One region of the Mycobacterium terrae genome, then DNA from elsewhere that is predicted to be linked to it. Evidence: riboswitches for the same ligand, from Rfam matches in the RefSeq annotation. Region 1 holds a riboswitch; the other holds the start of a gene.

Region 1 (15,817 bases):
TCGTAGGAGGCGTGCTCGACGTCCTCGGCGAACGGAACGGCCGGCTCGACCTCGTTGGGATGGGACTGGATCGCAGTGTGCAGGCCCAACTCGTCCAGCGCGGACATGACCGCGCCGTAGAATTCCGCCACCGACTGAGCCCGGAGCGGAATGGCGCGGGCCGCACCGGAGCTGTCCCGGATCCCCAGCCGGTGCTCGATGAAGTCGAATTCGATGTCGAAGACATTGCCGCCGTACGGTATCGCCGACGTGGTCAGCCCCCGGGGGGTGACATAGAGAGTGACCTGCCACCAGTGGTTCACCAATGGTGCGTGCGCCAGGCGGACTTTGCCGATGATCTGGGTCCACATGTGCAGGGTGTCCCGGGTCGGCCCCCAGTCCTCCACACGAAGGCGAGGCCAGGCGGATTCACGCGCCATATACCGTTCTCCTCCCTCGGGCCGAGACGGCTCGGGCGTGTCGAAGTCGGATCTCGGCCAACCGTAGCCCCTGCCACCGGTTTGGGGAACCGGCCACACCGCCGCCGCCTCAGGCAGGTCGGTCGGTGCGCAGGTTGTCCGACGAAGTCGCTGCCCACGCGGTGGCGAACAGGATCAGCCGCACGGTGACGTAGGCGAACACCAGCAGTCCCAACACCGGACCGAACACCGCCCCGGCCGGGCCGTTGACCACCGATTGCAGATACACCGAGCCGGCCTGTTTGAACAGTTCGTAGCCGACCGCGGCGATCGCGCCGGCCCGCGCCGCGCTGGCGAGGCTCACCGACTCGCGGGGCAGCCTGGCGATCATCCAGGTGAACAGCAGCCACGACACCGCCACCGCCATCCCCAACGACGCCACCCGAAGCAGCGCGCCCAGCAGATCGAAGTCGGGCACACCCGACCAGCGCAGGATCTTGCGCATCAGCTTCGGGTCCGCCAGCGCGGTCAGCGCGATGGTGAGGAGCATGGCACCGAACGCCCACATCATCGCAACCAGGTCCGACAACTTTGCCGAGACGAAACCCGGCTTCTGCGAACGTATCTCCCACATCTCGGAGAGCGCCTCGCGCAGGTTGGCCATCCAGGTCAGGCCCACCCAGGCGGCCGCCGCCAGACCGATCACACCCACGGAGGCGCGCGATCCGACCGCGGTGTCCATCAGGGTCACCAGCTCGTTGCCGAACTCGCCGGGGACCGAGCGCTTGATCCGGCGTTCGATCTCGTCGAGCACCTCGGGCCGCCGCGACAACAGGAAGCCACCGACGGAGAACCCGACCATCGCCAGCGGGAACAACGCGAAGATGGTGTAGTAGCTCATCCCGGCCGCGAAGAAGTTGCCCTGGCAGTTGTCGTAGCGCTCCTGCGCCCGCACCGCGTGGTCGAACCAGCCGTAGCGCGCCCGCAGCCGGTCGATGATGCCCGGCTTGGAGCGATCGGTCACGTCCTTACTCATGCCGGCGGCGGAAGGAATCCCACCCGGTCGTACACCCGCGCGAGGGTCCCGGCGGCCACCGCCCGAGCCCGCTGCGCGCCGGCGGCCAGCACCGCCTGCAGCTCACCCGGATCGGCCAGCAGTTCGTCGACGCGGGCCTTGATCGGCGTGACGAACTCGGCGACGGCGTCGGCGGTCTCCTTCTTCAGGTCGCCGTAGCCGCGGCCCGCGTAGCCGTCCACCAGTTTCTCGACGCTCGCACCGGTGATCGCCGACTGGATGGTCAGCAGGTTCGACACCCCCGGTTTGGTCTCCGGGTCGTAGCGGATCTCGCGCTCGGAGTCGGTGACCGCCGAGCGAATCTTCTTGGCGCTGCGCGCCGGATCGTCGAGCAGGCTGATGAGCCCGGCGTCGGTGGCCGCCGACTTGCTCATCTTCGACGTCGGGTCGGCCAGGTCGTAGATCTTGGCGGTGGCCTTGGGAATCATCGGCTCCGGCACGACGAAGGTGTCGGGGAAACGGGCGTTGAACCGCTGCGCGACGTCGCGGGCCAATTCCAGGTGCTGGCGCTGATCCTCGCCGACCGGCACCACATCGGTGTCGTAGAGCAGCACGTCGGCGGCCATCAGCACCGGGTAGGTGAACAGACCCACGGTGGTGGAGTCCGAACCCTGCCGCTGCGACTTGTCCTTGAACTGCGTCATCCGTGAGGCCTGCCCGAATCCGGTGAAACAGCCCAGCACCCAGGCCAGTTCGGCATGGGCCGGCACATGGCTCTGCACGAAGATCGCACTGCGGGCCGGGTCGATACCGAGCGCCAGGTACTGCGCGGCCGTCACCAGCGTGCTGCGGCGCAACGCCTCGGGGTCCCATCCCGGGACGGTGATGGCGTGCATGTCGACGACGCAGAACAGCGCGTCGTGATCGTCCTGCAGTTCCGTCCAATGGGTGATCGCCCCCAGCGCGTTGCCGAGGTGCAGCGACGCCGAGGTGGGCTGAACGCCGGAGAAGACGACGGGGCGGGATCGGGAAGTGCTCATGATTGCTCGATCCTGTCACGCCCCCGGGCCGAAGGACGCACCTGGTAACAGAGCGTTTGCTCTGTTATGGTGGCCGCCATGCCCCGCCCGCGCGTGCACGACCCCGATCGGGTGCTGGACGCCGTCGAGTCGCTGGCCGCGCGGTCCGGCCCCGCCGCGGTGACCATCCGCGCCGTCGGCGAGGCGACCGGCGCCTCCAACGGCGCCGTCTACCACGGCTTCGGCTCGCGGGCCGGGCTGGTGGCCACCGCCTGGCTGCGGGCCGCGCGGCGCTTCCTGGCGCTGCAGAGCGAGCTGGTGAGCGCCGCAGCGGAACCGATAGACGCGGTGATCGCGGCCGCCGACGCCCCGGTGGCTTTCGCCGAACGGCACCCCGACGCCTCCCGGCTGCTGCAGGCGATCCGGCACGACGCCCTGCTCGACGAAGACCTGCCGGACGAGGTCGCCGCCCAGCTGCGCGGTGTCGAGGCCGAGCTGGTCGCGCTGCTGATCCGGCTGGCGGCCGCCCTCTGGGACCGTCGCGACGGCCCCGCCGTCGACACCATCACCGCCTGCGTGGTCGACCTCCCCACCGCGATCGTGCTCAGCCGGAACCGGCTGGGCAGCAGCAACGCCCGCGCCCAGCTACACGCCGCCGTGCGAGCCGTCCTGGCCGTCGGACCGAGAAAGGAACCCCCCGCGTGAACCTGACCTATGACGACAAGATCGCCGTACTGGACCTCGGCGACGATGAAAACCGTTTCTCCCCCGGCTTTCTCGACGAGATCGATACCGTGCTCGACGACGTGGTGGGCGCCAGTAAAAAGGGGGAGGCGCACGGCCTGGTCACCACCGCGGGTGGCAAGTTCTACTCCAACGGCCTGGACCTGGACTGGCTGGCCGCCAACAGTGACCGCGGCGACTGGTACGTCGGGCGGGTACACGCCCTGCTTGCGAAGGTGCTGACCCTGCCGATCCCGACCGCCTCGGCGGTGGTCGGGCATGCGTTCGGGGCCGGCGCAATGCTGGCGATCGCCCACGACTTCCGGGTGATGCGCGCCGACCGCGGCTTCTTCTGCTTCCCCGAGGTCGACATCCGGATTCCGTTCACCCCCGGGATGGCCGCGCTGATCCAGGCCAAGCTCACCCCGCAGGCGCAGGTGGCGTCGATGACCACCGGCCGCCGCTTCGGCGGGGTGGACGCCGCGGCGGCGGGCATCGTCGACGACACGGCCGGCGAGGGTGCGGTGACCACCGCCGCGATCGAGGCGCTGCGGCCGCTGGCCGGGAAGGACCCCGGCACCCTGGGCGCGATCAAGACCGGCATGTTCGGGCCGGCGGTGGCGGCGCTGACGGCGGGCTGAACACCATCTGCCCCACCCGTCACCGGCGGGCGGTTATGCGGTGATTGCCCGCCTCTGAGCGACAATCGGGCCGTGCACTCCAACGCACCCGCTCGTGCGGCGACACCGGCCCGGGTTGTCGCTGTGAGGCGGGCACCTGACACACATCGTCTCCAGCGTGACGGATGTGACGGATGAGAAGAAGAGCCGACCGGTGCCCCGGGGTGCTGCGGCCCTGGCCCGCCGAGGACGGGCTGCTGGTGCGGTTGCGGTTGGTGGGCGGGCGGCTGCCGGTGGCGTCGCTGCAACGGCTCCTGCAGGTCAGCGTCGAGTTCGCGGACGGCTCGGTGTACCTGACCACCCGGGCCAACCTGCAACTGCGGGGCCTGCCCGGCCGCGAGGGGCGGCTTGATCCGGCTGTCGTCGCCGCCATCGAATCCACCGGGCTGCTGCCCTCACGCAGCCACGAGCTGGTCCGCAACATCCTGGTGTCCCCGCAGACCGGGTATGCCGGGGGGCGCGTCGATCTGCGCCCGGTGGCGCAGCGGCTCGATGCGCTGCTCTGTGGCGACCCGCAGCTGGGTCGGCTGCCGGGGCGCTTCCTGTTTGTCCTCGACGACGGCCGCGGCGACCTGATCGACCGAACCGCCGACGCAGGCCTGGTGGCGCTCAGCGGCACCGCGGCACAGTTGCGGGCCGGCGAGAACTGGGGCGCGGTCGTCCATGTCGCCGACGCCGCCGAACAACTGGCCGCCCTGGCACGCGCATTCCAGGCCGCCCGCGGCGACGGGCCCGACGCACCCTGGCATATCCGTGAACTTCGCGCGCCCTTCGGCGACGTTCACGCCGCCGACGCGCGCCTGCCCGACCCGTCGGGTCCACTACCCTGTGGCCCGGTGCCCGGCGGCACCCACGTGCCGGTCCCCGGCGGCGTGCTCACGCCGGAGCACGGGCGTTCGCTGCTGGCGTACACCGACCTTGTGGTGACGCCGTGGCAAGGTGTCTTCATCCCCGATGCACAGGAGACGAATCCGTGACGAGGCCCATGACACGTCCCACGAAGCGGTATTCCTACCTCGACGACGGCCCGGCGATCTACATCGAATCGTTCGCGACCATCCGCCGCGAGTCCGACCTGTCTCACATCCCCGCGAACGCCGAGCGGCTCGCGGTGCGGATGATCCACGGTGCGGGCCAGACCGACGTCGCCACCGACCTGCTGATTCATCCCGATGCGGTGCCCGCCGGGCGGGCCGCACTCGACGGCGGCGCGCCGATCCTCTGCGATGCCCGGATGGTGGCGGTCGGGGTGACCGCCGGGCGGCTGCCCGCCGGCAACCAGGTGCGCTGCTACCTGCGCGACGAACGCGTTCCCGGCCTGGCGCAGGACTGGGGCACCACCCGTTCGGCGGCGGCGGTCTCATTGTGGGAGCCGGAGCTGGCCGGCGCCGTCGTCGCGATCGGCAACGCCCCCACCGCGCTCTTTCATCTGCTGGAGCTGATCCTGGACGGCGGGCCGCGCCCGGCGGTGATCGTCGGCTGCCCGGTGGGGTTCATCGGCGCCGCCGAGTCCAAGGAGGCGTTGGCCGCCCTGCACGAGCACGGCGTCGATATCCCGTTCGTCACCGTGCGCGGCCGGCGCGGTGGGTCGGCGATCACCTCGTCGGCGTTGAATGCCCTGGCCTCGGATGCCGAATGAAAGACACAGCATGACCGGCCGTTTTTATGGCGTGGGCCTGGGTCCGGGTGACCCGGAGCTGATCACCCGGAAGGCGGCCCGGATCATCGCCGACGCCGACGTGGTGGCCTACCACGCCGGCGTCAACAAGGCGTCGTATGCGCGCACCATCGCCGCCGACCTGATCCGAGCCGGAGTGATCGAAGAGGAGCTGCGTTACCCGGTCACCACCGGGGTCACCGACCACCCCGGCGGCTATGCCGGGGCGCTCGCCGACTTCTACGAGCAGTCCGCCTCCCGGTTGGCCGCCCACCTGGATGCCGGTCGCACCGTGGCACTGTTGACCGAGGGCGATCCGCTGTTCTACGGCTCGTTCATGTACATGCACGACCGGCTTTCGGCGCGTTTCGACACCGAGATCATCCCCGGCGTACCGGCTTTCAGCGCCGCCACCGCAGCGCTCGGGATGCCGCTGGTGCGCCAGACCGATGTGCTGACCGTGCTGCCGGGCACCCTGGGCGAGCATGAGCTGGCGATGCGGCTGGCCGACACCGACGGTGCCATCATCATGAAACTGGGCCGCACCTTCCCGGCGGTGCGCCGGGCGCTGGCCGCCGCGGGCCGATTGGAGCACGCGTACTACGTCGAGCGGGCCAGTCACCCGCAACAGCGCTGGCTGCCCGTCGCCGAGGTGGAGGAAGCCAGCGTTCCGTACCTGTCGCTGATCGTGGTCGACGGGGATTCCCGCAACGGGCAGCGCTCCCGGACACCGGCCGACCAGACCGCCGCTGTCATTGAGCCGGTGGGTTCCGCCGCCGAACTTCTTGTGGTCGGCCTCGGTCCGGGCCCGCAGGGCTGGCTCACCGGCGAGGCCGCCGCCGCGCTGGAGAACGTCGACCACGTGGTGGGCTACGGCCCCTATGTCGCCCGGGTGCCACAGCGCGAAGGATTGCAGCGGCACACCTCGGGCAACACCGTCGAACTGAACCGGGCCCGTTTCGCACTGGATCTGGCCGCCCGCGGCGAGAAGGTGGCGGTGGTCTCCGGCGGGGATGCGGGAGTATTCGGTATGGCATCGGCGGTGTTCGAGGCGGCCGAAGACGAGCGTTATCACCATATTTCGGTGCGGGTGTTGCCCGGCGTCTCGGCGGTGCAGGCGGTGGCCGCGGCGGCCGGCGCGCCGATCGGTGCCGACTTCGCGGTACTGAGCCTGTCGGACCGGCTCAAGCCGTGGGCCGTGATCGAGGCCCGGCTACGGGCGATCGCCGACGCCGATCTGGTGCTGGCGATCTACAACCCGGCGTCACGCGCCCGGCCCGACCAGATCGCGATGGCCCGCAAAGTGTTGCTGGAGCACCGCGACCCGCAGACGGTGGTGGTGGTCGGGCGCGACATCGGCCGCGCCGAGCAGTCGTTGGGCGTGACCACGCTCGGCAACCTGGACACCGATGCGATCGACATGAAATGTCTTGTCCTGGTGGGGGCATCGTCCACGCGGGTCAACGGCTCAGGTCAGGTTTGGACGCCGCGATGGGTTCGCTGACCGTTCACTTCGTCGGCGCCGGGCCGGGGGCCGCCGATCTGCTGACCGTGCGCGCCGCGCGACTGCTGGCCGACGCCGACATGGTGCTCTACCCGGGCAGCTACCTGGACCCGGGTGTTCTTGGACAATGCTCCAGCACAGCAGAACTCGTCGATACTGCCGATCTGGACCTGGATGCGATCGTGGGCCGCATCGTCGCGGCCCAGCGGGCCGGTCGGCGGGTGGTGCGATTGGTGTCAGGCGATCCGTCGCTCTACAGTGCGGTCTTCGAGCAGACCCGGCGGCTCGATGCGGCGGGCGTGCCCTGGGACATCACTCCCGGGGTGCCGGCCTATGCGGCGGCGGCCGCCGTGCTGGGCCGCGAGCTCACAGTTCCGCTGGTGACGCAGTCTGTGGTGCTGACCCGGATCCAGGCCGCCTCCACCGCGATGCCGCAGCGCGAGGCGCTATCGGCGTTCGCCGCAACGCAGGCCACGCTGGTGTTGCACTTGGCGATCACCCGCATCCGGGCGCTGATGGCCGAACTGGCCCCCGAGTACGGCGCGGACTGCCCGGTGGCGGTGGTCTACCGCGCCTCGCAGTCCGATCAGCTGGTACTGCGCGGGACGGTCGAGGGCATCGCGGACGGGGTCGAGGCGGCGGGCCTGCGCTCAGCCGCGGTGATTCTGGTGGGCAGGGCTCTCGCGGAACTACCCGATCCGTGCGCCGGTGAGAGCCATCTCTACGACCCGGCCCGGGACCGGTCCCCGGGGCACTAGTCGGCCACTGGCGCGTCGAGCGTGTAATCACTGCGAAAATCGCGCGAGATCTCGCAGGGAGTACACGATCGGCGGGTCCTGTTACGTCGTGAGCGCCCACTGGGTGACCGCACGCCCCGGCGTCCAGCCGGTGAAGGAACCCAACGGTGCGGCGTGCTCGACGTGGATGCGGGTCAACTCGCCGCCGTGGGCGCGGTAGGCCGCCACCAACAGCGCCTCGGTTTCCAGCGTGACGGCGTGGGCGACCAGTCGCCCACCGGGCCGTAGGCGGGTCAGGCACGCGTCAAGGACCCCGGGCCGGCTCAGCCCGCCGCCGACGAAGACAGCGTCTGGCGCGGGCAGCTCAGCCAGCACCTGCGGGGCCGCGCCGCAGACCACCCGCAGTGCCGGCACCCCGAGGTTCCGGGAGTTATCCGAAATACGCTGCGCCCTGGTCTGGTTCACCTCGACTGCGATGGCGCGGCAGCTCGGGTGGGCACGCATCCATTCGATGCCGACCGAACCGGCGCCGGCCCCGACGTCCCACAGCAGCTGTCCGGGCGCCGGTGACAGTCGCGCCAGCGCGGAGGCCCGCAGGTCGCGTTTGGTGAGCTGCCCGTCGTGGTCGTAGGCCTGGTCTGGCAAGCCAGGCACCCATCCCCGGCCCGAACCCGGCGGGCCGGCCAGCTCCAGGGCGACGATGTTGAGCCGCGGCATATCGCCGGTGAACGTCTCGGCGGTGAACTCCAACCTCGACTCGGCCTCGCCGCCCAGGTCGCCGAGAACCGTCATCCGGCTGGGTCCGTAGCCGCACTCGACGAGCAGGGCTGCCAGCTGCGCGGGTGTCGTCGCATCGGCAGAGAGCACCAGCACCCGCCGGCCGGGCACCAGCTCGCGCAGTACGGCATGAACGTCGCCGGCCCTGATGACCGCCGCCGACTCGGCCGGCCAGCCCAGCCGGGCCCGGGCCAGCGCTACCGAGGAGACCGCCGGGACCACGGTGACGTGATCGGTGCCCAGCAGCGCGATCAGCGTGCTGCCCACGCCGGACAGCAGCGGGTCGCCGGAGGCCAGTGCGACGATCCGCCGCCCCGCCAGCTCCTCAACCAGCGCGGGCAGCCCGGCCCGCAGCGGGGATGGCCAGCTGTGGCGCTGTTGGCCGTCGACCGCGGGCAGAAGATCCAGGTGGCGCGGCGCACCGATCACGACGTCGGCGGCCAGCACCGTCTCCTGCGCCGACCCGGCAAGTCCGGCCCAGCCGTCGGCACCGATCCCGACGACGGTGATGGGTAGCGCGGCAGGCACCGCTAGGTCAGCCGTTCGGTGAGGAACTGCACCACCCGCTTGCGCGCCTCGTAGGCGGGGTGGCCGTCGACCTCACGGACCTGATCGGTGAGCACCGAGTGCGCCATCCGGGACAGTCCGTGCGGGTTGCCCGGCGAGGAGTCGATCTCGATCACCTCGAAGGCGTCACCGAGTCGCGCCTTCAGCGTCTGGAACCGGTCGCCGGGGGCCATCTTGTCCTCGCTGAACCGCAGGCCCAGCGCGCACAGCCCATCGTTGGCGGCGCGGTCGGCGACCACCCCCAACTCGACCTCGGAGAGCCCGGGGTCGCGGCGGCGGCTGAGCGTCAGCGGGATCGGCACGGACGGTTGGCTGAGCACCGGGGCCAGCACGGCGTCGTCGACAGCGGCGGCCAGCGCGAAGCCCCCGGTGAAGCACTGGCCGATGACCCCGACGCCCTTGCCGGGAGTCTTCTCGTTGAGGTCACGGGCGAGCGCCCGCAGGAACTGGGTGACCGGACGCTGTTTGTCGGTGGCGAACGCGGCGAACTCCTGGGTCACGCAGGCGCGAGCGATCGTCGTCAGCGCGTAGCCGGGCGTGATCGCCTTACCGGGCCGGCCGAATAACGAGGGAATCGCCACGGTGAACCCGTTGTCCACCAGGTGATTTCCCAGTCCCAACACTCCGGGATGCAATCCCGGGATTTCCGGGATCAGCACCACCCCCGGCCCCTGCCCCTTGCGGTGCACATCGTGGGTGAAACTTCCTCCGGTGAACGGCTCCGCGATCCATCCGGTCAGGTCTGCTTCGGGTGCACTCATCTCTGGTTGTCCTTTCGGTCGGTGTTAGGGTATCGGCGCGAAGTGCCAGGGAAGTCGGTGTGAGTCCGACACAGGCCCGCTACGGTGTTCCGCGGCGCGTTGTGATCGATGCGCCACGGTCAGTCCGAATACCGGCTTCGCGTTGCCAACACACGTTGGTCATCACGAGCGGAGCCTCAATGCAACAGCTGTACCCGTTCCCCGCCGTCCTCGGCGGCGACCCGGACGCCCCGGGCGGCCTCGACGACATGGGGCTGGCGCTTGTACTCAGCGCGATCTCCCCCGGCATCGGCGGGGTGCTCATCCGCGGCGAGAAGGGCACCGCCAAATCGACGCTGGTACGCGCGCTGGCCCAGGTACTGCCGCCCATCGACGTGGTGGCCGGCGACCGGTTCTCCTCCGACCCCGCCGAGGCCGACCCGCTCTCCCCCGACGGCCCGTTCCCCGCCGGCACCGCCGTTCAGACCCGCCCGGTGCGGCTGGTGGAGCTTCCGGTCGGCGCCACCGAGGACCGGGTGGTGGGTTCGATACACCTGGAGCGGGCGCTGGGTGCCGGCGTAGTCGAATTCGAGCCGGGGCTGCTGGCCCGCGCCAACCGCGGCATCCTCTACGTCGACGAGGTCAACCTGCTCGCCGACCACCTGGTCGATCTGCTGCTGGACGCCGCCGCGATGGGGAAGCTGACCGTCGAACGCGACGGGGTTTCGGTCACCCACGCCGCCCGCTTCGTGATCGTCGGGACGATGAATCCCGAGGAAGGCGAGTTGCGCCCGCAGCTTCTCGACCGATTCGGGCTCACCGTCGACGTGTCCGCGCCGCGCGATCCGACGTTGCGCGCCGAGGCGGTACGCCGCCGGCTGGCCTTCGACGCCGATCCGGAGGGTTTCGCGGCGAGGTACGCCGCCGCCGAAGAGCGGTTGCGCACCCGGATTCACGCTGCGCAGCAGTTGCTTTCGCGGGTCCCGCTCACCGACGCCGCGCTGGTCAAGATCGGTGAGATCTGCGCGGCATTCGAGGTGGACGGCCTGCGCGGCGACATCGTCTGTGCCCGTACCGCGGTCGCCCACGCGGCGTGGCAGGGCCGCGACGCGGTCAATCTCGAGGATCTGCGGGTTGCCGCCCGGTTGGCGCTGCCGCACCGTCGGCGGCGCAAGCCCTTTGACGCCCCCGGCCTCGACGAGACCGAGCTCGACGACCTGCTGCCGCCGGAGGACTCCGGCCCCGAGCCCGACCCCGAACCCGATGGGCCGCCGGACGGCGGGAATGCCGCACCGCCCGATGAGAGCGGTCCGGCGCCGGCCAAGCCAGGCTCCACCTCGACAGTCGGTGCCGACTCCCCTTACCGCGCACGGCTTTTCACCGTCGCCGGGCTCGGAGCGGGCCGCTCCGGCCGACGCAGCCGCGCCCGCACCAGTTCGGGCCGCCGGATGGGCGCCACCGCGGCGAACGTCGCCGGTGGACTGCACCTGTTCGAGACCCTTAGGGCCGCCGCACCGCATCAGGGCGGCCGCGGCCGGGTGGGCGGCCGGATGCTTGTGCAGCCGGAGGATCTTCGCCGCGCCGTCCGGGAGGGCCGGGAGGCCAACCTGGTGCTGTTCGTCGTCGACACCTCCGGATCGATGGCCGCCGCCGAGCGGATGCGGCATGTCAAGACCGCGATCCTGTCCCTACTGCTCGACGCCTACCGCCGCCGGGACCGGGTAACGGTGGTGACGTTCGGCGGCACAAAGGCGGAGCTGGTGCTGCCCCCGACGGGTTCGGTGGAGATCGCCGCGGCGCGCCTCGACGAGGTCCCCGCCGGCGGCCGCACCCCGCTGGCCGAGGGCCTGATCGAAGCCGGCGAGGTGATCCGCCGGGAACGGCTGCGCGACCCGTCCTGCCGCCCGCTGCTGGTGGTGCTGACCGACGGTCGGGCCACCGCTGGCGCGGATCCGGTCAAGCGGTCCCGCCGCGCCGCGGTTCAGCTTGCCGAACGGGGTTTTTCGGCAGTGGTGGTGGATTGCGAGAACGGCCGGATGCGGCTCGGCTTGGCGCGCACGCTGGCCGAGCAGCTACGGGCCGAATATGTGCCGCTGCCGCAGGTGAGCGCGGAGGCACTCACCGAGATCGTGAAGGGGGCCGCCTGATGCCGAAGGGACAACCGCTGACGGTACCCGACGACAACCTGACCACCCGCCAGCGTCGCAACCGCCCGCTGCTGATGGTGCATACCGGCGACGGCAAGGGGAAGTCGACCGCCGCGTTCGGGATGGCGTTGCGCGGCTGGAGTCAGGGCTTTGACATCGGTGTCTTCCAGTTCGTGAAATCCGCCAAGTGGCGCGTCGGCGAGCAGACCGTACTGGAACGGCTCGGCGCCCTACACGACGAGACCGGCGAGGGCGGCCCGGTGCAGTGGCACAAGATGGGTTCGGGGTGGTCGTGGAGCCGCAAGGCCGGTAGCACCGAGGATCACGCGGGCGACGCCGTGGCCGGCTGGACCGAGGTGAAACGCCGCCTGGCCGAACAGACCCACGACCTGTACGTCCTGGACGAATTCACCTACCCGATCAACTGGGGCTGGGTGGACGTCGACGACGTGGTGGAGACCCTGCGCGGCCGGCCGGGCCACCAGCATGTCGTCATCACCGGGCGCCGCGCTCATCCGGAGCTGGTCGAGATCGCCGACCTGGTCACCGAGATGACCAAGGTCAAGCATCCGATGGACGTCGGCCAGAAGGGTCAGCGCGGCATCGAATGGTGAGCCTGGTGGGCATTTCCCTGCCCCGTCTGGTGGTGGCCGCGCCCGCATCCGGGCACGGCAAGACCACCGTGGCGGTCGGGCTCATGGCGGCGCTGACCGCGCGCGGCCTGCATGTCAGCGGGCACAAGGTGGGCCCGGACTACATCGATCCGGGCTATCACGCGCTGGCGACCGGCCGCCCGGCCCGCAACCTGGATCCGTACCTGGTCGGCCCCGACCGAATCGTGCCGCTGCTGCTGCACGGTGCCGCCGGGGCGGATATCGCCGTGATCGAAGGCGTGATGGGGCTTTTCGACGGCCGGCTCGGTTCCGACGGTGAGGCCTCCACCGCGCACGTCGCGGCGCTGACGGCGAGCCCGGTGCTGCTGGTCGTCGACGTCTCGCATGCCTCCCGGACCCACGCGGCGGTGGTGGCGGGACTGGCCGGCTTCGACCCGGCGGTGCACATCGCCGGGGTGGTGCTCAACAAGGCCGGCAGCGCCCGGCACGCCGACGATGTCGTCGCCGCGTTGCGCCCCACCGGCATTCCGGTGCTGGGGGTGCTGCCACGCGATGCGGACGTCGCCACGCCGTCGCGGCACCTCGGGCTGGTGCCGGCCGCCGAACGCGACGAATCCGGTCCCGCGCTGCAGCGGCTGTCCCGGCTGATCGAGCAGCATGTGGACCTCGACACGGTATCGGCCCTGGCACGACAGGCACCGGATGTGGCAGGCCAGGCCTGGGATCCGGGTGCCGAGGTGCACGCTGCATCCTCGGCACGGCCCGTGGTGGCCGTCGCCGGCGGGCGGGCATTCACATTCGGCTACACCGAGACGTTCGAGCTCTTGCGTGCCGCGGGTTGCGAGGTGACCCGCTTCGACCCGCTCACCGACTCGTGCTTGCCGGCCGGGACCGCCGGGATCTATCTGGGCGGCGGATTCCCCGAGGTGTACGCCGCCGAGTTGGCCGGCAACACCGCGCTGCTCGGGGCGCTGCGGGCGGCGATCACCGCGGGGGTGCCGACGGTCGCCGAATGCGGCGGGCTGGCCTGGCTGTGCCGCACGGTCGATGAGGTCCCGGGGGTCGGGACGCTGCCCGCCGATGCGGCGATGTCGCCGCGGCTGACCCTGGGCTACCGCACCGCCACCGCGCCGGCGGACAACCTGCTGGCCCGAGCCGGCGACCGGGTGACCGGGCATGAATTCCACCGCACCCAAGTCACTTTCGCCGGCCCCGTGGCGGCGGCTTGGCAGTTGCCGGATGGCCCGGAGGGCGTCGGCGGACCCAACCTGCACGCGTCCTACCTGCACACCCATTGGGCCGGGCATCCGCGGCTGGCCCAGCGCTTCGCCGACGCGGTGCATGCGTTCACCGGCCCGGACCTGCATCATCACGGTGATGCCGAGGCCCGATCGGGGCTGGTGGATTTCGCGGTGAACGTCTACGCCGGTCCGCGGCCGGACTGGCTCGATACGGCGTTGCACGCATCCCTCGACGACGCCGCCGGCTACCCCGACGCGTCCGCCGCCCGCGATGCCCTGGCGGCCCGCCATGGCCTCGGCGCCGACGAGGTGCTGCCGACCGCGGGCGCATCCGAGGCCTTCGATCTGGTGGCCCGGTTGCGCCGGTGGCGACGGCCGGTGGTGGTGCACCCGCAGTACACCGGGCCACACGCCGCACTGGTCGCCGCCGGCCACACCGTTTGCGCTGTGCTCTGCGGTGCCGACGACGGTTTCGCCCTGTGCCCTGACGCGGTGCCCGATGACGCCGATCTCGTCGTCGTCGGCAACCCCACCAACCCCACCGGCGTCTTGCACCCTGCCGAGGCGCTGCGCCGTTTGCTGCGGCCGGGGCGGGTGGTGCTGGTCGACGAGGCGTTCATCGACGCCATCCCCGGTGCGCCGCAATCCCTTACCGGAGAACGCCATCCGGGGCTGCTGGTGAGCCGCAGCCTGACCAAGCACTGGTCGATTCCCGGGGTGCGGGCCGGGTATCTGCTCGGCGACCCCGGGCTGATCGCCGACGCCGCTCGGCTGCAGATCCCCTGGTCGGTATCGGCGCCGGCGCTGGCCGCCATGGTGGCGTGCTCGGATGCACGTGCCCTGGCCGAAAGCGAGCGCCGGGCACGGCAATTGGCGCTGTGGCGAGATGAGCTGGGCGCGGCGCTGGACGCTCGCGGAGTGCCATTCGTTGCCGGCGCCGCGCCCTATGTGCTGGCGCGGGTCGGCCACGGGGCGCATGCGGCGTTACGCGACAGCGGTATTGCGGTGCGGCGCGCCGATACCTTCCCCGGCCTGGACAGCACCTGGGTGCGGATCGCGGCCCGTCCCCGCGCGTTGACCGATCTGCTGCTGAACGCCCTCGACGGGGTCCGCGTCTGATGGCTGCCCGGGCGCTCGGGCTGCTGCTCGGTTACGCCGCAGACCGCATCTGGGGTGACCCGCGCCGGTGGCATCCGGTCGCCGGGTTCGCGCGGTGCGCAATGGCGTTGGAGCAGCGGCTTTATCGCGACAGCCGCGCCAGTGGCGCCGCCCAGGTTCTGCTGCTGGTGGCCGGGGCGACCGGTCTGGCCTACGCCGCCGAACGCTCGTCCCGAAACCCGTTGGCGCGTACGGTGCTGACTGCATTGGTTACGTGGGCGGTGCTCGGCGGCCGCTCCCTGGAGCGTGAGGCCCACGCCGTGCATGGCTTACTGAACGCCGGAGACCTCGACCGGGCCCGTGTCCGGGTACGGCACCTCGTCGGCCGTGACACCGCCGGCCTGGACCCGGACGAGATCGCCCGCGCGGTGGTCGAATCCGTCGCGGAGAACAGTTCCGATGCGGTAGTGGCCTCCTTCGTCTGGGGTGCGGCGGCCGGAGTTCCGGGACTGGTGGCGCACCGCGCGGTCAACACCCTGGACGCGATGATCGGCCACCGCAACGCCCGCTACCGCCGCTTCGGCTGGGCGGCGGCCCGGCTCGATGATCTGCTGGGATTGCCGGCCGCCCGGTTGAGTGGTGCGCTGGCCGCCATTGCAGGCCCGGATTCCGTTGGCGCGGTGCGTGCGTGGCACCGCGATGCCCGCCTCCATCCCAGCCCCAACGCCGGGGTGGTCGAGGCCGCCTTCGCCGGGGCACTGGGCCTGCAACTCGGAGGTGTCAACAGCTACGGCAACCGTCGCGAGGACCGGGCACGGATGGGGCGCGGGCGGACGCCGACCGTCGCCGACATTCCGGCGGCGGTGCAGCTGGCCCGACGGGTCGGCGCCGGGGCGGCGG
Region 2 (15,817 bases), 2.2 Mb from region 1:
TAGAACACGTTCTAGTCTGGCGGGCATGGGATTTCTCAAACCCGAACTGCCCGTCGTCGACTTCGCCGAATGGAGCAAGGGCAGCCGCAGCGAGAAGATCCGTCCGATGGCCCGGCACTGGGCCGAGGTGGGTTTCGGCACGCCGGTGGTGTTGCACCTGTTCTACGTGTTCAAGATCGCCCTTTACATTCTGGGCGCCTGGCTGGTCGTGCTGAGCACCGCCGGTGTCGATGGCTTCACCCGGGTGGCGCACTGGTGGAGCGAGCCGATCGTCTTCGAGAAGGTCGTGCTTTACACCATGCTGTTCGAGGTGATCGGGCTGGGCTGCGGCTTCGGGCCGCTGAACAACCGGTTCTTCCCGCCTATGGGCTCGATCCTGTATTGGCTGCGCCCGAACACCATCCGGCTGCCGCCGTGGCCGCGGCGCATTCCGCTGACCGCCGGCAGCAACCGGACACCGCTCGATGCCGCGCTGTACGCGGCACTGCTGGTGATGCTGCTCGTCGCGTTGTTCTCCGACGGCACCGGGGCCATCCCGGAGTTGAGCACCGAGGTCGGTGTGCTGCCGCACTGGCAGATCCTGGCGATTCTGGGGATCCTGGCCGCGGTCGGGCTGCGGGACAAGGTGATCTTCCTGGCCGCCCGCGGCGAGGTGTACGCCCCGTTGGCGGCGGCGTTCCTGTTCGGCGGCGTCGACATGATCATCGCGGCCAAGACGATCTTCATGGTGATCTGGATGGGTGCCGCGACCTCGAAACTCAACCGGCACTTCCCGTTCGTGATCTCGACGATGATGAGCAACAACCCGCTGATCCGGCCGCGTTGGCTCAAACGCCGCTTCTTCCGTGGCTTCCCCGAGGACCTGCGCCCCGGCTGGCCGTCGCTGGCGTTGGCGCATCTGAGCACGGCGATCGAGATGTGCGTACCGCTGGTGCTGTTCTTCTCCCACGGGGGCTGGCCGACCGCGATCGCGGCCTTCGTCATGGTCTGCTTCCACCTGGGCATCCTGGCGGCGATTCCGATGGGGGTGCCGCTGGAGTGGAACGTGTTCATGATCTTCGGCGTGCTGTCGCTGTTCGTCGCGCACGCCGACCTCGGATTGACCGACGTGAACAACCCGTGGCCGGTCGCGCTGCTGTTCGGGGTCAGCGCCGGTGTCGTCGTGCTGGGAAACCTCTTCCCGCACAAGGTGTCTTTCCTTCCGGGAATGCGTTACTACGCCGGCAACTGGGACACCACGCAGTGGTGCCTGAAGGCCTCGGCCGAAGAGAAGATCGCCCGCGGGATCGTCGCGATCGCCAGCATGCCGGCCGCCCAGTTGGAGCGCTTCTACGGCAGCCCCGAGGCCGCGCAGATCCCGATCTACATGGGTTACGCGTTCCGGGGCTTCAACACCCATGGCCGGGCGTTGTTCACCCTGGCGCACCGGGCGATGGCCGGACAGGACGAGGACGACTACTCGCTCACCGACGGTGAGCGGATCTGCTCGACGGCGGTCGGCTGGAACTTCGGCGACGGGCACATGACCAACGAGCAGCTGATCGAGGCGCTACAGCAGCGCTGCGGCTTCGAGCCGGGGGAGGTGCGGGTGGTGATCCTCGACGCCCAGCCGATCCACCGGCAGACGCAGGCCTACCGGCTGGTGGACGCCGCCACCGGGGAATTCGAGCGCGGCTACGTCAAGGTGGCCGACATGGTGGCTCGTCAGCCGTGGGAGGACGATCTGCCGGTCTACGTCGAGTCGGGCGACTCGGTCAGGCGGGATTGACCCACTCGGCGTAGAACGGCGGCATTTGCGATGCCCGGGAGGTGAACCTGGGGTCGCGCTTCTCCAGGAACGCGCGCACCCCGTCGGCTCCGTCGCCGATGCTGGTGTAGAACATGGCCAGCGAATCCACCCGGTGGGCCTCGACCGGATCGGGCTGCGCGGAGTTGCGGTAGAGCATCTGCCGGATCAGCGCGAACGACACCGGTGATCGGCCCTTGGTCCAGGCGTCGGCCAGTGCGCGCGCCTCGGCCAGCAGGGCGTCCGGCTCGTGGACCGCTTGGGCCAGCCCGCAGGCCTTGGCCGCTTCGGCGTCCAGGATGTCGGCGCGGTACAGCAGGTCCAACGCCGTTGGCATGCCGACGATCCGGGGCAGGAACCAGGTCGAGCACGCTTCCGGGGTGATGCCCAGCTTGCCGAACACCAGACCGAACCGCGCCTTGGTGGAGAACAACCGGGCGTCCATCGCCAGCATCATGGTGGCGCCGATCCCGACCGCGGGGCCGTTGACCGCGGCGATCACCGGCTTGCGGCAGCCGTAGATCGCCAGGGTCACCTGCCCCCCGGTGTCGCGCACCCGGGCCAGTTCCGGGTCGTCGAGATCGGACATGTTGGCCAGTGTCGGGGACTTGGTCTCATCGAGGCCGAACACGTTGCCCGAGCTCGACAGGTCCATTCCCGCGCAGAACGCCCGGCCCTCACCGGTGACGATCACCGCGCGGATCGCGTCGTCGTCGTTGACCTCGACGAAGGTGCGTTCCAGTTCGTCGGCCATCTGCACGGTGAACGCGTTGAGGTTGTCCGGGCGGTTCAGATACACGGTGAGAATGCCGTCGGTGACCTCGTGGCGGATCGTGGTGAAGTCCATCCGTCGAGGTTAGTTGCACCGATGTGTTGACTCTGCCCCTGGGGGAGACTCCAGACTCGACGGTGTGACGACGTTGCTGCCGATCGGGGATTTCGCCCGGATGACCTATCTGACCGTCAAGGCGTTGCGGCTGTATCACGAACGCGGCCTGCTGGCCCCGGTGCGGGTCGATCCGTCCTCGGGATACCGCTACTACAGCCCCGAGCAGCTGCCGATCGCCCAGGTCATCCGCCGGTTGCGGGATCTGGGGATGCCGCTGGACGAGCTGACCGACGTGGTCGGCGCCGAGCATGTCACCGACCGCAATCGGGCCATCGTGGCTCATTTGCAACGGCTGGAAGACCGGCTGAGCCAGACCCGGTCCAGCGTCGCGTCGTTGCGGTCATTGCTCGAAGAGCCCTCCGGGGCGATCGAGGTGAGTTACCGGTCGGTGCCGGCGACACCGTCTGCGGCGATCGTCGATGAGGTCGCAATGGACGATGTCGAGCAGTGGTGGACACAGGCATTCGCCGACCTTGACGCCGCCATCGCCGACGGCGCCCCGGGCGTACGCGGTGTGTTGTACTCGGCGGAGTTCTTCGAAGCGGGCCGGGGCGAGGTGATCGCTTTCCGGCCGGTGAACCTCATGCCGAGCGGCCGCAGAGTGCAGGCCCTGCAGATTCCCGCCGCCGAACTGGCGGTGGCGGTGCACCGCGGGGCATTCAGCGAGCTCGATCGCACCTATGCCGCGCTGGGCACCCACGTTGCCGAACGCGAACTGGGCGTCGACGGGCACATCCGCGAGTACTACCTGGTGTCCGGCTACGACACCGACGACGAGGCAGCGCACCGCACCGAGGTGTGCTGGCCGATCTTCCGCACCAAAACCTAGCTACGGCAAAGGAGTTCACCCATGGAGATCATGCTGCACACCATCACATTCGACTGCGCCGACGCGGACAAGCTGGCCCGGTTCTGGTCGCAACTGCTGGCCCGTCCGCTCGACGACGGCGCCACTGCGGAATTCGCTTCGATCGGGATGGCCGGCGGGACGCCGCCGTACCTGACGTTCGTGCAGGTACCCGAGAACAAGCGGGTCAAGAACCGAATGCACCTCGACCTCGTCGCGCCGGATCTGGCCGCCGCGGTCGACCACGCCCGGCAACTCGGCGCTGCCCGGCTGGCCGACCACGCCGACGCCGGCTACCGGTGGAGCACGTTGGCCGACCCCGAGGGCAACGAGTTCGACATCGTGGCGGCCTGAAATGAGTTCACTGGCACAAGCTTTGATCGCCGCCGGGCCCACCGCACAGTACGGCGAAGCGATAGCCCTCTACGGATGGCTGGTGGGCGGCCGGTGGGACCTCGACATCACCTGGTACGGCGACGACGGTGTCCGCAGCGTCACCGGCTGGATGGTCGCCGACTGGGTGCTTGAGGGGCGGGCTGTCCAGGACGTCTGGCACGCTGAAGGTCTCTTTCACGGGACGACACTGCGGGTTTACGATCCGGCCGTCGACGGCTGGCACATCCAATGGATCGAACCACAATTGGGGCTTCGGCTGCACCAACTGGGCCGGGCCGATGCGGCCGGAATCGTGCAGGACGGCACGTTGCCCGACGGCTCTGCCATCCGGTGGAGCTTTCGAGACATCGGCCCGGACTCGTTTCGCTGGCGCGACGAACGCAGCCGGGGCGGCGCGGACTGGGAACTCAAGCAGGAGTACCTGGCCCGGCGGGTCCGTTAGCCCGGCGAGCAGACGCAGAATCGCACCGCGAAGGCTGTTTGCGTGCGATTCTGCGTCTGCTGGCGGCGAGGAACTACACCCCGGCGCGGGCCTTCTTCGCGGCGGCGACCAGGTTGGCCAGCGAGGCGGTCACCTCGTCGGTCTTGCGGGTCTTCAGGCCGCAGTCCGGATTCACCCAGAGGCGTTGCGCCGGAACGGCGTCGAGCGCCTCACGCAGTGATGCGGCCATCTCGTCGGTGCTCGGCACCCGTGGTGAGTGGATGTCGTAGACACCCGGCCCCACCCCGTTGGAGAACCCGACCGCGTTGAGGTCGTCGAGCACCTCCATGTGCGAGCGCGCCGCCTCGATGGAGGTCACATCGGCGTCCAGATCGGCGATCGCATTGATCACCTCGCCGAACTCCGAGTAGCACAGGTGGGTGTGGATCTGGGTCGCGTCGCTCACCCCGGAGGTCGACAGCCGGAACGCGCCGACCGCCCAGTCCAGGTAGGCCTTTTGGTCGGCCTTGCGCAGTGGCAGCAGCTCGCGCAGCGCCGGCTCGTCGACCTGGATCACCGCGATACCGGCCTTCTCCAGGTCCACCGTCTCGTCGCGGATGGCCAGCGCCACCTGGTTGGCGGTGTCGGCCAGCGGCTGGTCGTCGCGGACGAATGACCACGCCAGGATGGTCACCGGACCGGTGAGCATGCCCTTGACCGGCTTGTCGGTCAACGACTGGGCGTAGGTGGCCCAGTCGACCGTCATCGGGGAGGGACGGAAGACGTCACCGAACAACACCGGCGGGCGCACGCACCGGCTGCCGTAGGACTGCACCCACCCGTTGGCGGTGGCGAAGAAACCCTCCAGCTGCTCGGCGAAGTACTGCACCATGTCGTTGCGCTCCGGCTCGCCGTGTACCAACACATCGAGGCCGAGCTGCTCCTGCAGCGTGATGACGTCGGCGATCTCGGCCTTCATCCGCCGGGTGTACTCCGCCTCGTCGATCTCGCCGGCGACCAGCGCCGCCCGGGCCTTGCGGATGTCGACCGTCTGCGGGAACGACCCGATGGTGGTGGTCGGCAGCGGCGGCAGATGCAACCGCTCCGCCTGGGCCGCCCGGCGGGCCTCGGCACTGCCCCGCTGCGCACCGGATGCGGCGATCGTGGCGATCCGGCCGCGGACGTCGGCGTTGTTCAGCCGCGAGTCGGACTTGCGCGAGGCGACCGCGGCGTTGGACGCGGCGATCTCATCGGCCACCGCTTCGCGGCCCTCACGCAGGGCGCGGGCCAGGGTGGCCACCTCGGCCACCTTCTCTGCACCGAACGCCAACCAGCTGCGCAACGCGTCGTCCAGGCCGGTCTCGGGCTCCAGCGAATAGGGCACGTGCAGTGTCGAGCAGGAGGTGGATACTGCGATAGCCGCCGCACTTCCGAGCAACGACGCCAGCTTGGCCAGCGCGGCCTGCAGGTCGGTGCGCCAGATGTTGCGCCCGTCGACGACACCGGCGACCAGGGTCTTGGAGGCCAGCTCCGGCACTGAGGCGATCTTGGTATTCGGGCCGTAGACCAGATCGACGCCGATGGCCTCCACCGGGGTGCGGGCCAGGGCCGGCAGCGCCGCGCCCGGGTCGCCGAAGTAGGTCGCCACGAAGATCGACGGCCGGTTGCTCAGCCCGCCGAGGCGGGTGTAGACCTGCTCGGCCAGCGCGGGCGCGTCGGCGGCGATGTCGGTCACCAGCACCGGTTCGTCGATCTGGACCCACTCGGCACCGGCCTCGGCCAGCGTGCCCAGCAGTTCGGCGTAGATGTCGGTCAACTCGTCGAGCCGGAAGATCGGAGCCGGTCCACCGTCGACGGCCTTGCTCAACAGTAGGAACGTGATCGGGCCGATGAGCACTGGGCGAGCGTTGACACCCTGCTGCTTGGCCTCGGCCAGCTCGGAGAGCACCTTGGCCGGGTTCAGCGTGAACGTGGTGTCCGGGCCGATCTCGGGAACGATGTAGTGGTAGTTGGTGTCGAACCACTTCGTCATCTCCAGTGGGGCGATGTCGGCGTTGCCCCGGGCCGCGGCGAAGTAGCGATCCAGTTCGTCGGTGACACCGGCCACCCGCTTTGGGAGCGCACCGAGCAGTACTGCGGTGTCCAGCATCTGGTCGTAGTAGGAGAACGTGTTCACCGGTATCGAGTCCAGACCGGCGTCGGCCAACTGCGCCCAGGTGTCGCGGCGCAGGCCGGCCGCGACATTCTGCAGCTGGTCTTGGTCGATCCGGCCGGCCCAGTAACTTTCGGTGGCGCGCTTGAGTTCGCGGCGCGGACCGATCCGTGGGGAACCGAGAACGGTGGCGGTAAAGGGTTGAGCGGTCACGATTTGATCCTTCAATCGGCGAGGGTGGGTCACCGCCGGCGGCCGCCCAGTCGATCCGGTCCCGTGCGTTCAACGCACTACAACCCTCAAAACCAGACGCCCATTCCGCGAGGCGATGATCCGCTGGGCGCGGCGCACCCAGCACAGCTGGCAGGTCTTCGGACTCGCAGGCACGCACCGGAAGGTGCTCCTAATGGCCGTCGCTTCCCAGTCACACACTCATGACCAGTGCCATTGACGGCGGTCGTTCCTGCATACCGCTGCGGGACAGTCCCGGATTCTCACCGGGTTCCCTCTCGCGCTCCGCGGAAAACTAGCCAAACCCGCGTCACGCTCGACGCCCACACCACCATGCGGCGGTATTGGCAAACCAGCTGCAGCACCAAGACTACCTGGTCAGGCGGTGTGAAGTGCTTCCGGGATGAGCGTCTGGCCGTCGTTGAAATCGATGGTGCGGCGAATCGTCGCGTCGTCGGTGAGGCAGGCCGCGATCACCTGTGCGACGTTGCCCCGCGACACCGTTCCCTTTCCGGCAGACTTCTCCGCCGCAGCGCCCGTCTCGATACGGCCGGTGGCCTGCTCCACGGTGAGCCGGCTCGGCCCCAGCACCGTCCAGTCCAGGTCGGTGGCCCGCAGGTAGGCGTCGGCGGCAGCCTTGGCCTGGGCGTAGGGAAAGAACGGGTCGCCTTCGGGCACACCGTGTCCGGGGCCGGCGCCGAAGTAGGAAACCATCACGAACCGGCGCACCCCGGCCTGGCGCGCGGCATCGATCACCCGGATCGCCGCATCGCGGTCCACCGCGTAGGTGCGCGCCGGGTTGCCGCCACCGGCGCCGGCGGAGAACACCACCGCGTCATGGCCGGCCACCAGTTCGGCCAGCGCGGCGGTGTCGAGTTGCTCGATGTCGGCAACCACCGGGATCGCCCCGGTCACCGCCACCTCTTCGCTGTGATCGGGGTTGCGGAATATCGATGTCACCTGGTCGCCGCGCTCGGCGAGAAGGGGACTGAGCAGCAGGGCGACCTGGCCGTGACCGCCGACGATCACTATGCGCGCCATGGATTCGACGCTACCCGCTGCCGGCCACCGAGGGTGATCGGCGCCGGCTGCGGGTCCCCTTGCGCCAGCAAGCCCGAGCAGCCCGGCGTCCAGGATGCGGTTCAGCGAGATCCTGCCCTCGGCGCGAGCCAGCGACCGGATGGCCGATATCAGGATCTGCGCCGTCAGACACGGCCCGCGCGAGGCGCGCCGCTACAACGTCGAGCCGACGTTCATCATGCGGGGCCTGCAGGATCTGCACCTGGAGTTCGATCCGGTCGGCTGACCAGGGGCCGCCGGAGACCCCGCCCGCGGGTGCCATCAGTGGGTTGGTTGACAATCGTCATCAAGGGACCCTCGTTGATGAAGGAGAGCAGCCATGGCCGAAGCAGTAATCGTAGAAGCGGTGCGTTCGCCGATCGGCAAGCGCAACGGCGGACTGTCCGGGGTGCACCCGGCCGAACTGTCCGCCCAGGTACTCAACGGGCTGGTCGGCCGCGCCGGGGTGGACCCGGCCCTGGTCGACGACGTGATCTGGGGCTGTGTCATGCAGGCCGGTGAGCAGGCCCTGGACATCGGCCGGACCGCGCTGCTGACCGCGGGCTGGCCCGAGTCGGTGCCCGGGGTGACGGTTGACCGCCAGTGCGGCTCCAGCCAGCAGTCGGTGCACTTCGCCGCCGCCGGTGTGGTCGCCGGGCACTACGACGTCGTGGTCGCCGGGGGCGTCGAGTCGATGTCGCGCACCCCGATGGGCGCGTCACTGGCCAACGGCGGACACCCCTACCCCGAGGCGTTCCGCGCCCGCTACACCCAGACCCCCAACCAGGGGACCGGCGCGGAGATGATGGCCGAGAAGTGGGGCCTGGACCGCACCGCGCTGGACGAGTTCGCCCTGGCATCGCATGAAAAGGCCGCCGCCGCCCAGGATTCCGGCGCGTTCACCGACGAGATCGTCGGGATCAAGGACGCCGAGGGCAACGTGATCAGCGCCGACGAGGGCATCCGCCGCGGCACCACCATCGAGAAGATGGCCCAACTCAAGCCGGCGTTCAAAGAGGACGGCGTGATCCACGCCGGCAACTCCAGCCAGATCTCCGACGGTTCGGCGGCGCTGCTGTTCATGTCGGCCGCCAAGGCGAAGGAACTGGGCCTCACCCCGCTGGCGCGGGTGCACACCGCGACGCTGGCCGGCGCCGACCCGGTGATGATGCTGTCCGCGCCGATCCCGGCCACCCAGAAGGCGCTGCAGCGCAGCGGTCTGAGCGTCGATGACATCGGGGTGTTCGAGGTCAACGAGGCCTTCGCCCCGGTGCCGATGGCCTGGCTGGCCGACATCGGCGCGGATGCGAAGAAGCTCAACCCCAACGGCGGGGCGATCGCGCTCGGCCACCCGCTCGGCGGATCCGGCGCCCGGATCATGACCACCATGCTGTACCACATGCGGGCCAACGGGATTCGCTACGGGCTGCAGACCATGTGTGAGGGTGGCGGCCAGGCCAACGCCACCATCCTGGAGCTGCTGTGAGTGACGCGGCCGTTCTCGTCGAGCGGCGCGGGAACGTGCTGGTGATCACGATCAACCGGCCCGAGGCCCGCAACGCGATCAACGGTGCGGTCAGCACCGGCATCGGCGACGCTTTGGCGCAGGCCCAGGACGACGACGCCGTGCGCGCGGTGGTGCTCACCGGCGCCGGCGACAAGTCGTTCAGTGCCGGAGCCGACCTCAAGGCGATCGCCAACCGGGAGAACATCTATCACCCCGACCACCCGGAGTGGGGTTTCGCCGGCTACGTGCAGCACTTCATCGACAAGCCGACGATCGCGGCCGTCAACGGCACCGCACTGGGCGGCGGCACGGAACTGGCGTTGGCCAGCGACCTGGTGGTCGCCGAGCAGCGCGCCCAGTTCGGGCTGCCCGAGGTCAAACGCGGCCTGATCGCCGGTGCCGGCGGCGTGTTCCGCATCATCGACCAACTGCCCCGCAAGATCGCCCTGGAAGTGGTCTACACCGGGGAGCCGATCTCGGCCGCCGACGCCGGCCGCTGGGGGTTGGTCAACCGGGTGGTCGATGACGGCGGGGCACTGCAAGCCGCCCTGGAGCTCGCCGAACAGATCACCGGCAACGCGCCGCTGTCGGTGCGGGCCAGCAAGCGGATCGCCTACGGCGTCGAGGACGGTGCCATTCCCGGCGAGGTTGCCGATTGGGCCCGAACCGCCCGAGAGTTCAGCACGCTGCTGCGCTCCGAGGATGCCAAGGAGGGTCCGCGGGCGTTCGCCGAGAAGCGCGCGCCGGTGTGGAAGGCGCGTTGAGCCACGTGGCCGAGCCGCTCATCATTTCCATTCACGGTCGCACCCCGCAGCTGCATCCGGAGTCGTGGGTAGCACCGAATGCCAGCCTGATCGGGCAGGTCCACCTGGCGGCCCGGGCCAGTGTCTGGTATTCGGCCACGCTGCGGGCCGAGGTGGAGCCCATCGAGATCGGCGTCGACACCAACATCCAGGACGGGGTAACTGTCCACGTGGACAAGGAGTTTCCGGCCTGGGTCGGCGCCCGGGTCAGCGTCGGGCACAACGCGGTGCTGCACGGCTGCACCATTGAGGACGACTCGTTGATCGGGATGGGGGCGATCGTCCTCAACGGCGCGGTCATCGGGGAGGGCTCGCTCGTCGCGGCCGGTGCCGTCATCCCGCAGGGCATGGTGGTGCCGCCCCGGTCGCTGGTATCGGGGGTGCCGGGCCGGGTGCGGCGCGAGCTGAGCGAGGCCGAAATCCGCAACAACCGGCACAACGCCGTGGCCTACCGCCGGCTGATCGAAGTCCACCGGGCGAACTGACGCAATCAGGCCACCGACCGCCGCTGGGCCGCTACGTTCTAGGACATGACCCAGACCAGTTCGGTCCGCCCCGGCCTGCTGCGCGAGTTCACCGACATCTTCTCCAAGGTCTCCGCGCCGTACCACGAGCCGCGGGCCGTCGTGCAGCGTCGTCGTGTCGTGGTCGCCGTGGTGGTGCTGCTCGGTGCTGCCGTCCTGGCGTGGATGCACACCAAGAACCCGGGCGATGCGGCCTTCTACTGGCTGTCGCTGGCCCTGGCCGCGGTCTGGTCGGTGGGGGCGCTGGTGGCCGGTCCGTTGCATCTGGGCGCGGTGCGCTTCCGCGGTCGCAACGAGCGGCCGGTGTTCACCGGCACCGGTGTCGGCCTGGTGCTCGGCGGGGTGTTCCTGCTGGGCGGCCTGGCGGTGCAGAAGATTCCGCCGTTGGCCGGCCAGGTGACCGCGATCCTGGACTACACCACGCACGTGTCCTGGCGACTGGTGGTCCTGATCGCCCTCGTCAACGCGATCGCCGAGGAGATGTTCTTCCGCGGTGCGCTGTTCAGCGCGTTCGGCCGCCGCTACCCGCTGGTGGCCTCGACGCTGCTCTACATTGCGGCGATGATGACCGCCGGCAACCTGATGATCGGTGTCGCCGCGCTGGTGCTCGGCACCGTCTGCGCGATCGAGCGGCGCGCCACCGGTGGGGTGCTGGCGCCGGTGCTGACCCATCTGGTGTGGGGGCTGATGATGGTGCTCGCACTGCCGCCGATCTTCGGGATGTAGCCGCTCAGGAGTCGGTGAATTTCGGCGCGCGCCGCTCCTGGAACGCCCGGGTTCCCTCGCGAAAGTCGTGGGCGTTCAACAGAATCGACTGGCCGACGTATTCGCGGTCCAGCGTCGCGTCCAGCTCGGACAGCGTCGCGGCATTGATGGCGTGCTTGGTCTTGGCGAAGGCCGCCGCCGGACCGGCCAGCAGCCCGGCCAGCGTCTTGTCCACCTCGGCGTCGAAGTCCTCGGCCGGGTACACCGCGCTGACCAACCCCCACTCCAGGGCGTCCGCAGCCGGCAGGCGTTCGGCCAGCAGCGCCAGCCGCATCGCCCGGATCCGGCCGATCGCCGCGGCGACCAGAGCCGAGGCGCCGCCGTCGGGCATCAGCCCAATCTTGGTGAACGCCAACAGGAAAAACGCCTTGTCGCTGGCCAGTACCAGGTCGCAGGCCAAGGCCAGCGACACCCCGACGCCGGCGGCCGGACCCTGCACCACCGCCACCACCGGGCGCGGCAGGGTCACGATCGCGCGGATCGCGCGGTTGGCCTCGACGATGATCTCGGTCGGCATCTCGTCGGAGGCGTCGTCTTCGCTGATGCCCGCGCCCGAACTGAACCCGCGGCCGGCCCCGCCGAGCCGCACCGCCCGCACCCGCGGATCGCGAGCGGCGCCCTCCATGGCGTCGGCGATACCGGCTAGCACGCCGGTGGTCAGCGAGTTGAGGCTGTCGGGGCGGTCGATGATCACCGAGAGCACCCCGTCGGCCAAAGTCACGGACAAGCCGTCGACCGGGGCCAGGGTGTCGATACCGGAGTTGATTGCGGTCATGAGTGTCCACCTTAGGATGCACATCACATGCAGACGACGAGGAGGCAGACATGGCGGGACCACTGGCGGGGCTGCGGGTCATCGAACTGGCCGGGATCGGACCGGGGCCGCACGCGGCGATGATCCTCGGTGACCTGGGCGCCGAGGTGGTCCGGGTGGACCGTCCGCCGAAATTCGGTGGCGGCGTGCCGAAGGACACCATGCTGCGCAACCGGCGGTCGGTGACCGCCGACCTGAAGTCGCCGGAGGGCCGCGACCTGGTGCTCAAACTGGTCGCCAAGGCCGACGTGCTGATCGAGGGCTTCCGCCCCGGCGTCACCGAGCGGCTCGGCCTGGGCCCGGAGGACTGCGCCAAGGTCAACGACAAGCTCATCTACGGCCGGATGACCGGCTGGGGGCAGACCGGTCCGCGCGCTCTGCAGGCCGGCCACGACATCAACTACATCTCGCTCAACGGCACCCTGCACTCGATCGGCCGCAACGGGGAGCGTCCGGTGCCGCCGTTGAACCTGGTCGGCGACTTCGGTGGTGGATCGATGTTTCTGCTGGTCGGCATCTTGTCCGCCCTGTGGGAGCGGCAGACCTCCGGCAAGGGGCAGGTGATCGACGCGGCCATGGTCGACGGCTCGAGCATGCTGGGGGCGATGATGTGGAGCTTCCGGGCTCAGGGCATGTGGAGCGATGAGCGGGGCGTCAACATGCTCGACACCGGTGCCCCCTACTACGACACCTACGAATGCGCCGATGGGCGCTACGTCTCGGTGGGATCGATCGAGCCGCAGTTTTTCGCCGAACTGCTGGCCAAGCTCGGTCTGGACCCGGCCGAGTTGCCGGCGCAGAACGACACCGCGCGCTGGCCGGAGCTGCGGGAGGTGTTCACCAAGGCGTTCGCCGCGCACGACCGTGACCACTGGGCCAAGGTGTTCGCCGACTCCGATGCCTGTGTGGCGCCGGTCCTGGCGTTCGGCGAGGTGCTGTCCGAGCCGCACATCGCCGAGCGGGACACCTTCTACGACGCCAACGGCTATCTGCAGCCCATGCCGGCGCCGCGGTTCTCCCGCAGTGTGCCCGACGTTCCGACGCCGCCGTCGGTACTGGGGGCCGACAACGAGGCCATCCTGGGGGACTGGGTATAGTCCCGACCAACTAGGTGGTTGGTCGATGAAGGGATGACACGGTGCAGATCAAAGATGCGGTGGCAGTCGTCACCGGCGGTGCCTCAGGGCTGGGCTTGGCGACGACGAAACGCCTGCTCGACGCAGGAGCGCAGGTCGTCGTGATCGACCTGCGGGGCGCCGACGTCGTGGCGGAGCTGGGGGACCGGGCCCGGTTCGCCGAGGCCAACGTCACCGACCCCGAGGCGGTCACCGCGGCGCTGGATGTCGCCGAGTCTCTGGGACCGGTGCGGATCAACGTCAACTGCGCCGGTATCGGCAACGCGATCAAGACGCTGAGCAAGAACGGCGCCTTCCCGCTGGAGGAGTTCACCAAGGTGGTGCAGGTCAACCTGATCGGCACCTTCAATGTGCTGCGGTTGGCCGCCGAGCGGATCGCCAAGACCGAGCCCGTCGGTGAGGAGCGCGGCGTCATCATCAACACCGCGTCGGTGGCCGCGTTCGACGGCCAGATCGGCCAGGCCGCCTACTCGGCATCCAAGGGCGGCGTGGTCGGCATGACCCTGCCGATCGCGCGGGACCTGTCCCGGGAGCTGATCCGGGTCTGCACCATCGCGCCGGGCCTGTTCAAGACCCCGCTGCTGGGCTCGCTGCCCGAGGAGGCGCAGAAGTCTCTGGGTGCACAGGTGCCGCACCCGGCCCGGCTCGGCGACCCCGACGAGTACGGGGCGCTGGCCGAGCACATCATCAGCAACCCGATGCTCAACGGCGAGGTGATCCGCCTCGACGGCGCGATCCGAATGGCCCCGCGATGAGCCCCTGCGCGAAGAACATCCGACAGAGCTAGGAGTCCCTATGTCACTGAGAACGAAATTCACCGAAGTCTTCGGGGTCGAGCATCCCATCGCCCAAGGCGGTATGCAGTGGGTGGGCCGCGCGGAACTTGTTGCAGCGGTGGCGAACTCGGGAGCCCTCGGGTTCCTTACCGCGCTCACCCAGCCCACCCCGGCGGACCTGGCCAACGAGATCGCCAAGACCCGGGATCTGACCGACAAGCCGTTCGGGGTGAACCTGACCATCCTGCCGGCGATCAACCCGCCACCGTATGACGAGTACCGACAGGTGATCGTCGACGCCGGCATCAAGATCGTCGAGACCGCCGGGTCCAACCCGGCGCCGCACCTGCCGATGTTTCACGACAACGGGATCAAGGTGCTGCACAAGTGCACCTCGGTACGGCACGCGGTCAAGGCCCAGAGTCTCGGGGTCGACGGCATCAGCATCGACGGGTTCGAATGCGCCGGACATCCCGGCGAGGACGACATCCCGGGCCTGGTGCTGATCCCGGCCGCGGCGGACCAGATCGAGATCCCGATGATCGCCTCCGGCGGTTTCGCCGACGCCCGCGGCCTGGTCGCCGCGTTGGCGCTGGGCGCCGACGGCATCAACATGGGCTCCCGGTTCATGTGCACCGTCGAATCCTGCATCCACCAGAACGTCAAGGAAGCCATCGTCGCCGGCGACGAGCGCGGCACCGAGCTGATCTTCCGGCCGCTGCGCAACACCGCCCGGGTGGCGTCCAACACCGTCTCGCGCGAAGTCGTCGAGATTCTGGACAAGGGCGGACAGTTCCCCGATGTGCAGGAGCTGGTGGCCGGGGTTCGGGGCCGCAAGGTCTTCGAGGACGGCGACGTCGAAGCCGGGATCTGGTCGGTGGGCACCGCGATGGGGCTGATCAACGACATCCCGACCGTCGGCGAGCTGGTGTCGCGGATCGTGGCCGAGGCCGAGGAGCTGATCTCGGGGCGACTGGCCGACATGCTCGAGGTCGACGACGAGGAGAACGTCGCCTGACAGTGGTCTAGAGCCGGCACGACGGGCTACTACGCCGAACGTGCAGCCGTTGCGAAATACCGGTGGTTTTTTCGCAGTGGTTGCACGTTCGGCGCTGTCACGTGAAGCGGAGTGCGTCGGCGAGTCCCGGCGGGTTTGCTGGCCTGTGATGCGACGGGAACCGCCCCGAGGGTGCCGAGCGGCTCAACCTGAATGCAAGAGAAATGGGATGACTCACGGATTGCGGACTGCCCGGATGTGGGCGGCCGCCGTCGCGCAACGGCGCGATACCGAACGGCGCCGCTGCCGCGACGCCGATCAAATCAACTGGCCAGCGGATGCCAGTCGTCAAGTTGCTCCGAAGTGTCTCCCTCGACCAGGACATCGCCGTGGTACAGGGCCTCGAAGTCGACCTTGAGGACGTCAGCACTTGAGTCGTCGATCCACATGACACTGAGCGTATGGGTAACTATTAAGGGATCTTTGAGTCACGTTTCGGGAAATGGTGGCAATCCTACCGGCGGGTAGCTTTTGCCGGTCTTTTCGGCTGAGACCGGCCCGATTGGCTGACTCGCGGTCACCTGGGCGGGACGTCAGATCGGTGGTGACGCCCGGCGCCGCCGCGCTTGCGGTCGCCGCTAGGGTGGCCTCATGGCCACACCTGCGACCCTGGATAACCCGCTGTTCGCCCGGATCTGGACGTTCATGTCGAGC

What was found. Region 1 has a riboswitch for cobalamin ahead of G6N23_RS04445 (magnesium chelatase subunit D family protein). Riboswitches for the same ligand answer to the same signal wherever they lie in the genome.
Region 2: it holds a riboswitch for cobalamin, as region 1 does, so the genes downstream of both, metE (5-methyltetrahydropteroyltriglutamate--homocysteine S-methyltransferase) here and G6N23_RS04445 (magnesium chelatase subunit D family protein) in region 1, are expected to answer to the same signal.

The regions. Positions count from the first base shown of each region.
Region 1 covers NZ_AP022564.1:918,708-934,524, reverse strand. Annotated here, with positions in the region: gene G6N23_RS04500 (DUF5996 family protein) at 1-419, opposite strand, end outside; gene yhjD (inner membrane protein YhjD) at 529-1,434, opposite strand; gene trpS (tryptophan--tRNA ligase) at 1,431-2,453, opposite strand; gene G6N23_RS04485 (TetR family transcriptional regulator) at 2,532-3,137, shown strand; gene G6N23_RS04480 (enoyl-CoA hydratase-related protein) at 3,134-3,796, shown strand; gene G6N23_RS04475 (ferredoxin-like domain-containing protein) at 3,970-4,812, shown strand; gene G6N23_RS04470 (precorrin-8X methylmutase) at 4,821-5,474, shown strand; gene G6N23_RS04465 (precorrin-2 C(20)-methyltransferase) at 5,485-6,996, shown strand; gene cobM (precorrin-4 C(11)-methyltransferase) at 6,984-7,754, shown strand; gene cbiE (precorrin-6y C5,15-methyltransferase (decarboxylating) subunit CbiE) at 7,836-9,038, opposite strand; gene G6N23_RS04450 (dienelactone hydrolase family protein) at 9,041-9,838, opposite strand; cobalamin riboswitch at 9,862-9,992, shown strand; gene G6N23_RS04445 (magnesium chelatase subunit D family protein) at 10,018-11,964, shown strand; gene cobO (cob(I)yrinic acid a,c-diamide adenosyltransferase) at 11,964-12,578, shown strand; gene G6N23_RS04435 (bifunctional hydrogenobyrinic acid a,c-diamide synthase/histidinol phosphate aminotransferase CobBC) at 12,584-14,938, shown strand; gene cbiB (adenosylcobinamide-phosphate synthase CbiB) at 14,938-15,817, shown strand, end outside.
Region 2 covers NZ_AP022564.1:3,122,230-3,138,046, reverse strand. Annotated here, with positions in the region: gene G6N23_RS14850 (DUF3556 domain-containing protein) at 26-1,768, shown strand; gene G6N23_RS14845 (crotonase/enoyl-CoA hydratase family protein) at 1,755-2,633, opposite strand; gene G6N23_RS14840 (MerR family transcriptional regulator) at 2,698-3,504, shown strand; gene G6N23_RS14835 (VOC family protein) at 3,526-3,876, shown strand; gene G6N23_RS14830 (hypothetical protein) at 3,878-4,360, shown strand; gene metE (5-methyltetrahydropteroyltriglutamate--homocysteine S-methyltransferase) at 4,434-6,719, opposite strand; cobalamin riboswitch at 6,837-7,037, opposite strand; gene G6N23_RS14820 (SDR family oxidoreductase) at 7,101-7,763, opposite strand; gene G6N23_RS14815 (hypothetical protein) at 7,858-8,028, shown strand; gene G6N23_RS14810 (thiolase family protein) at 8,122-9,267, shown strand; gene G6N23_RS14805 (crotonase/enoyl-CoA hydratase family protein) at 9,264-10,052, shown strand; gene G6N23_RS14800 (gamma carbonic anhydrase family protein) at 10,058-10,576, shown strand; gene G6N23_RS14795 (CPBP family intramembrane glutamic endopeptidase) at 10,622-11,341, shown strand; gene G6N23_RS14790 (enoyl-CoA hydratase) at 11,346-12,155, opposite strand; gene G6N23_RS14785 (CaiB/BaiF CoA transferase family protein) at 12,206-13,291, shown strand; gene G6N23_RS14780 (3-hydroxyacyl-CoA dehydrogenase) at 13,333-14,085, shown strand; gene G6N23_RS14775 (NAD(P)H-dependent flavin oxidoreductase) at 14,126-15,124, shown strand; gene G6N23_RS22430 (hypothetical protein) at 15,427-15,552, opposite strand; gene G6N23_RS14770 (methyltransferase domain-containing protein) at 15,755-15,817, shown strand, end outside.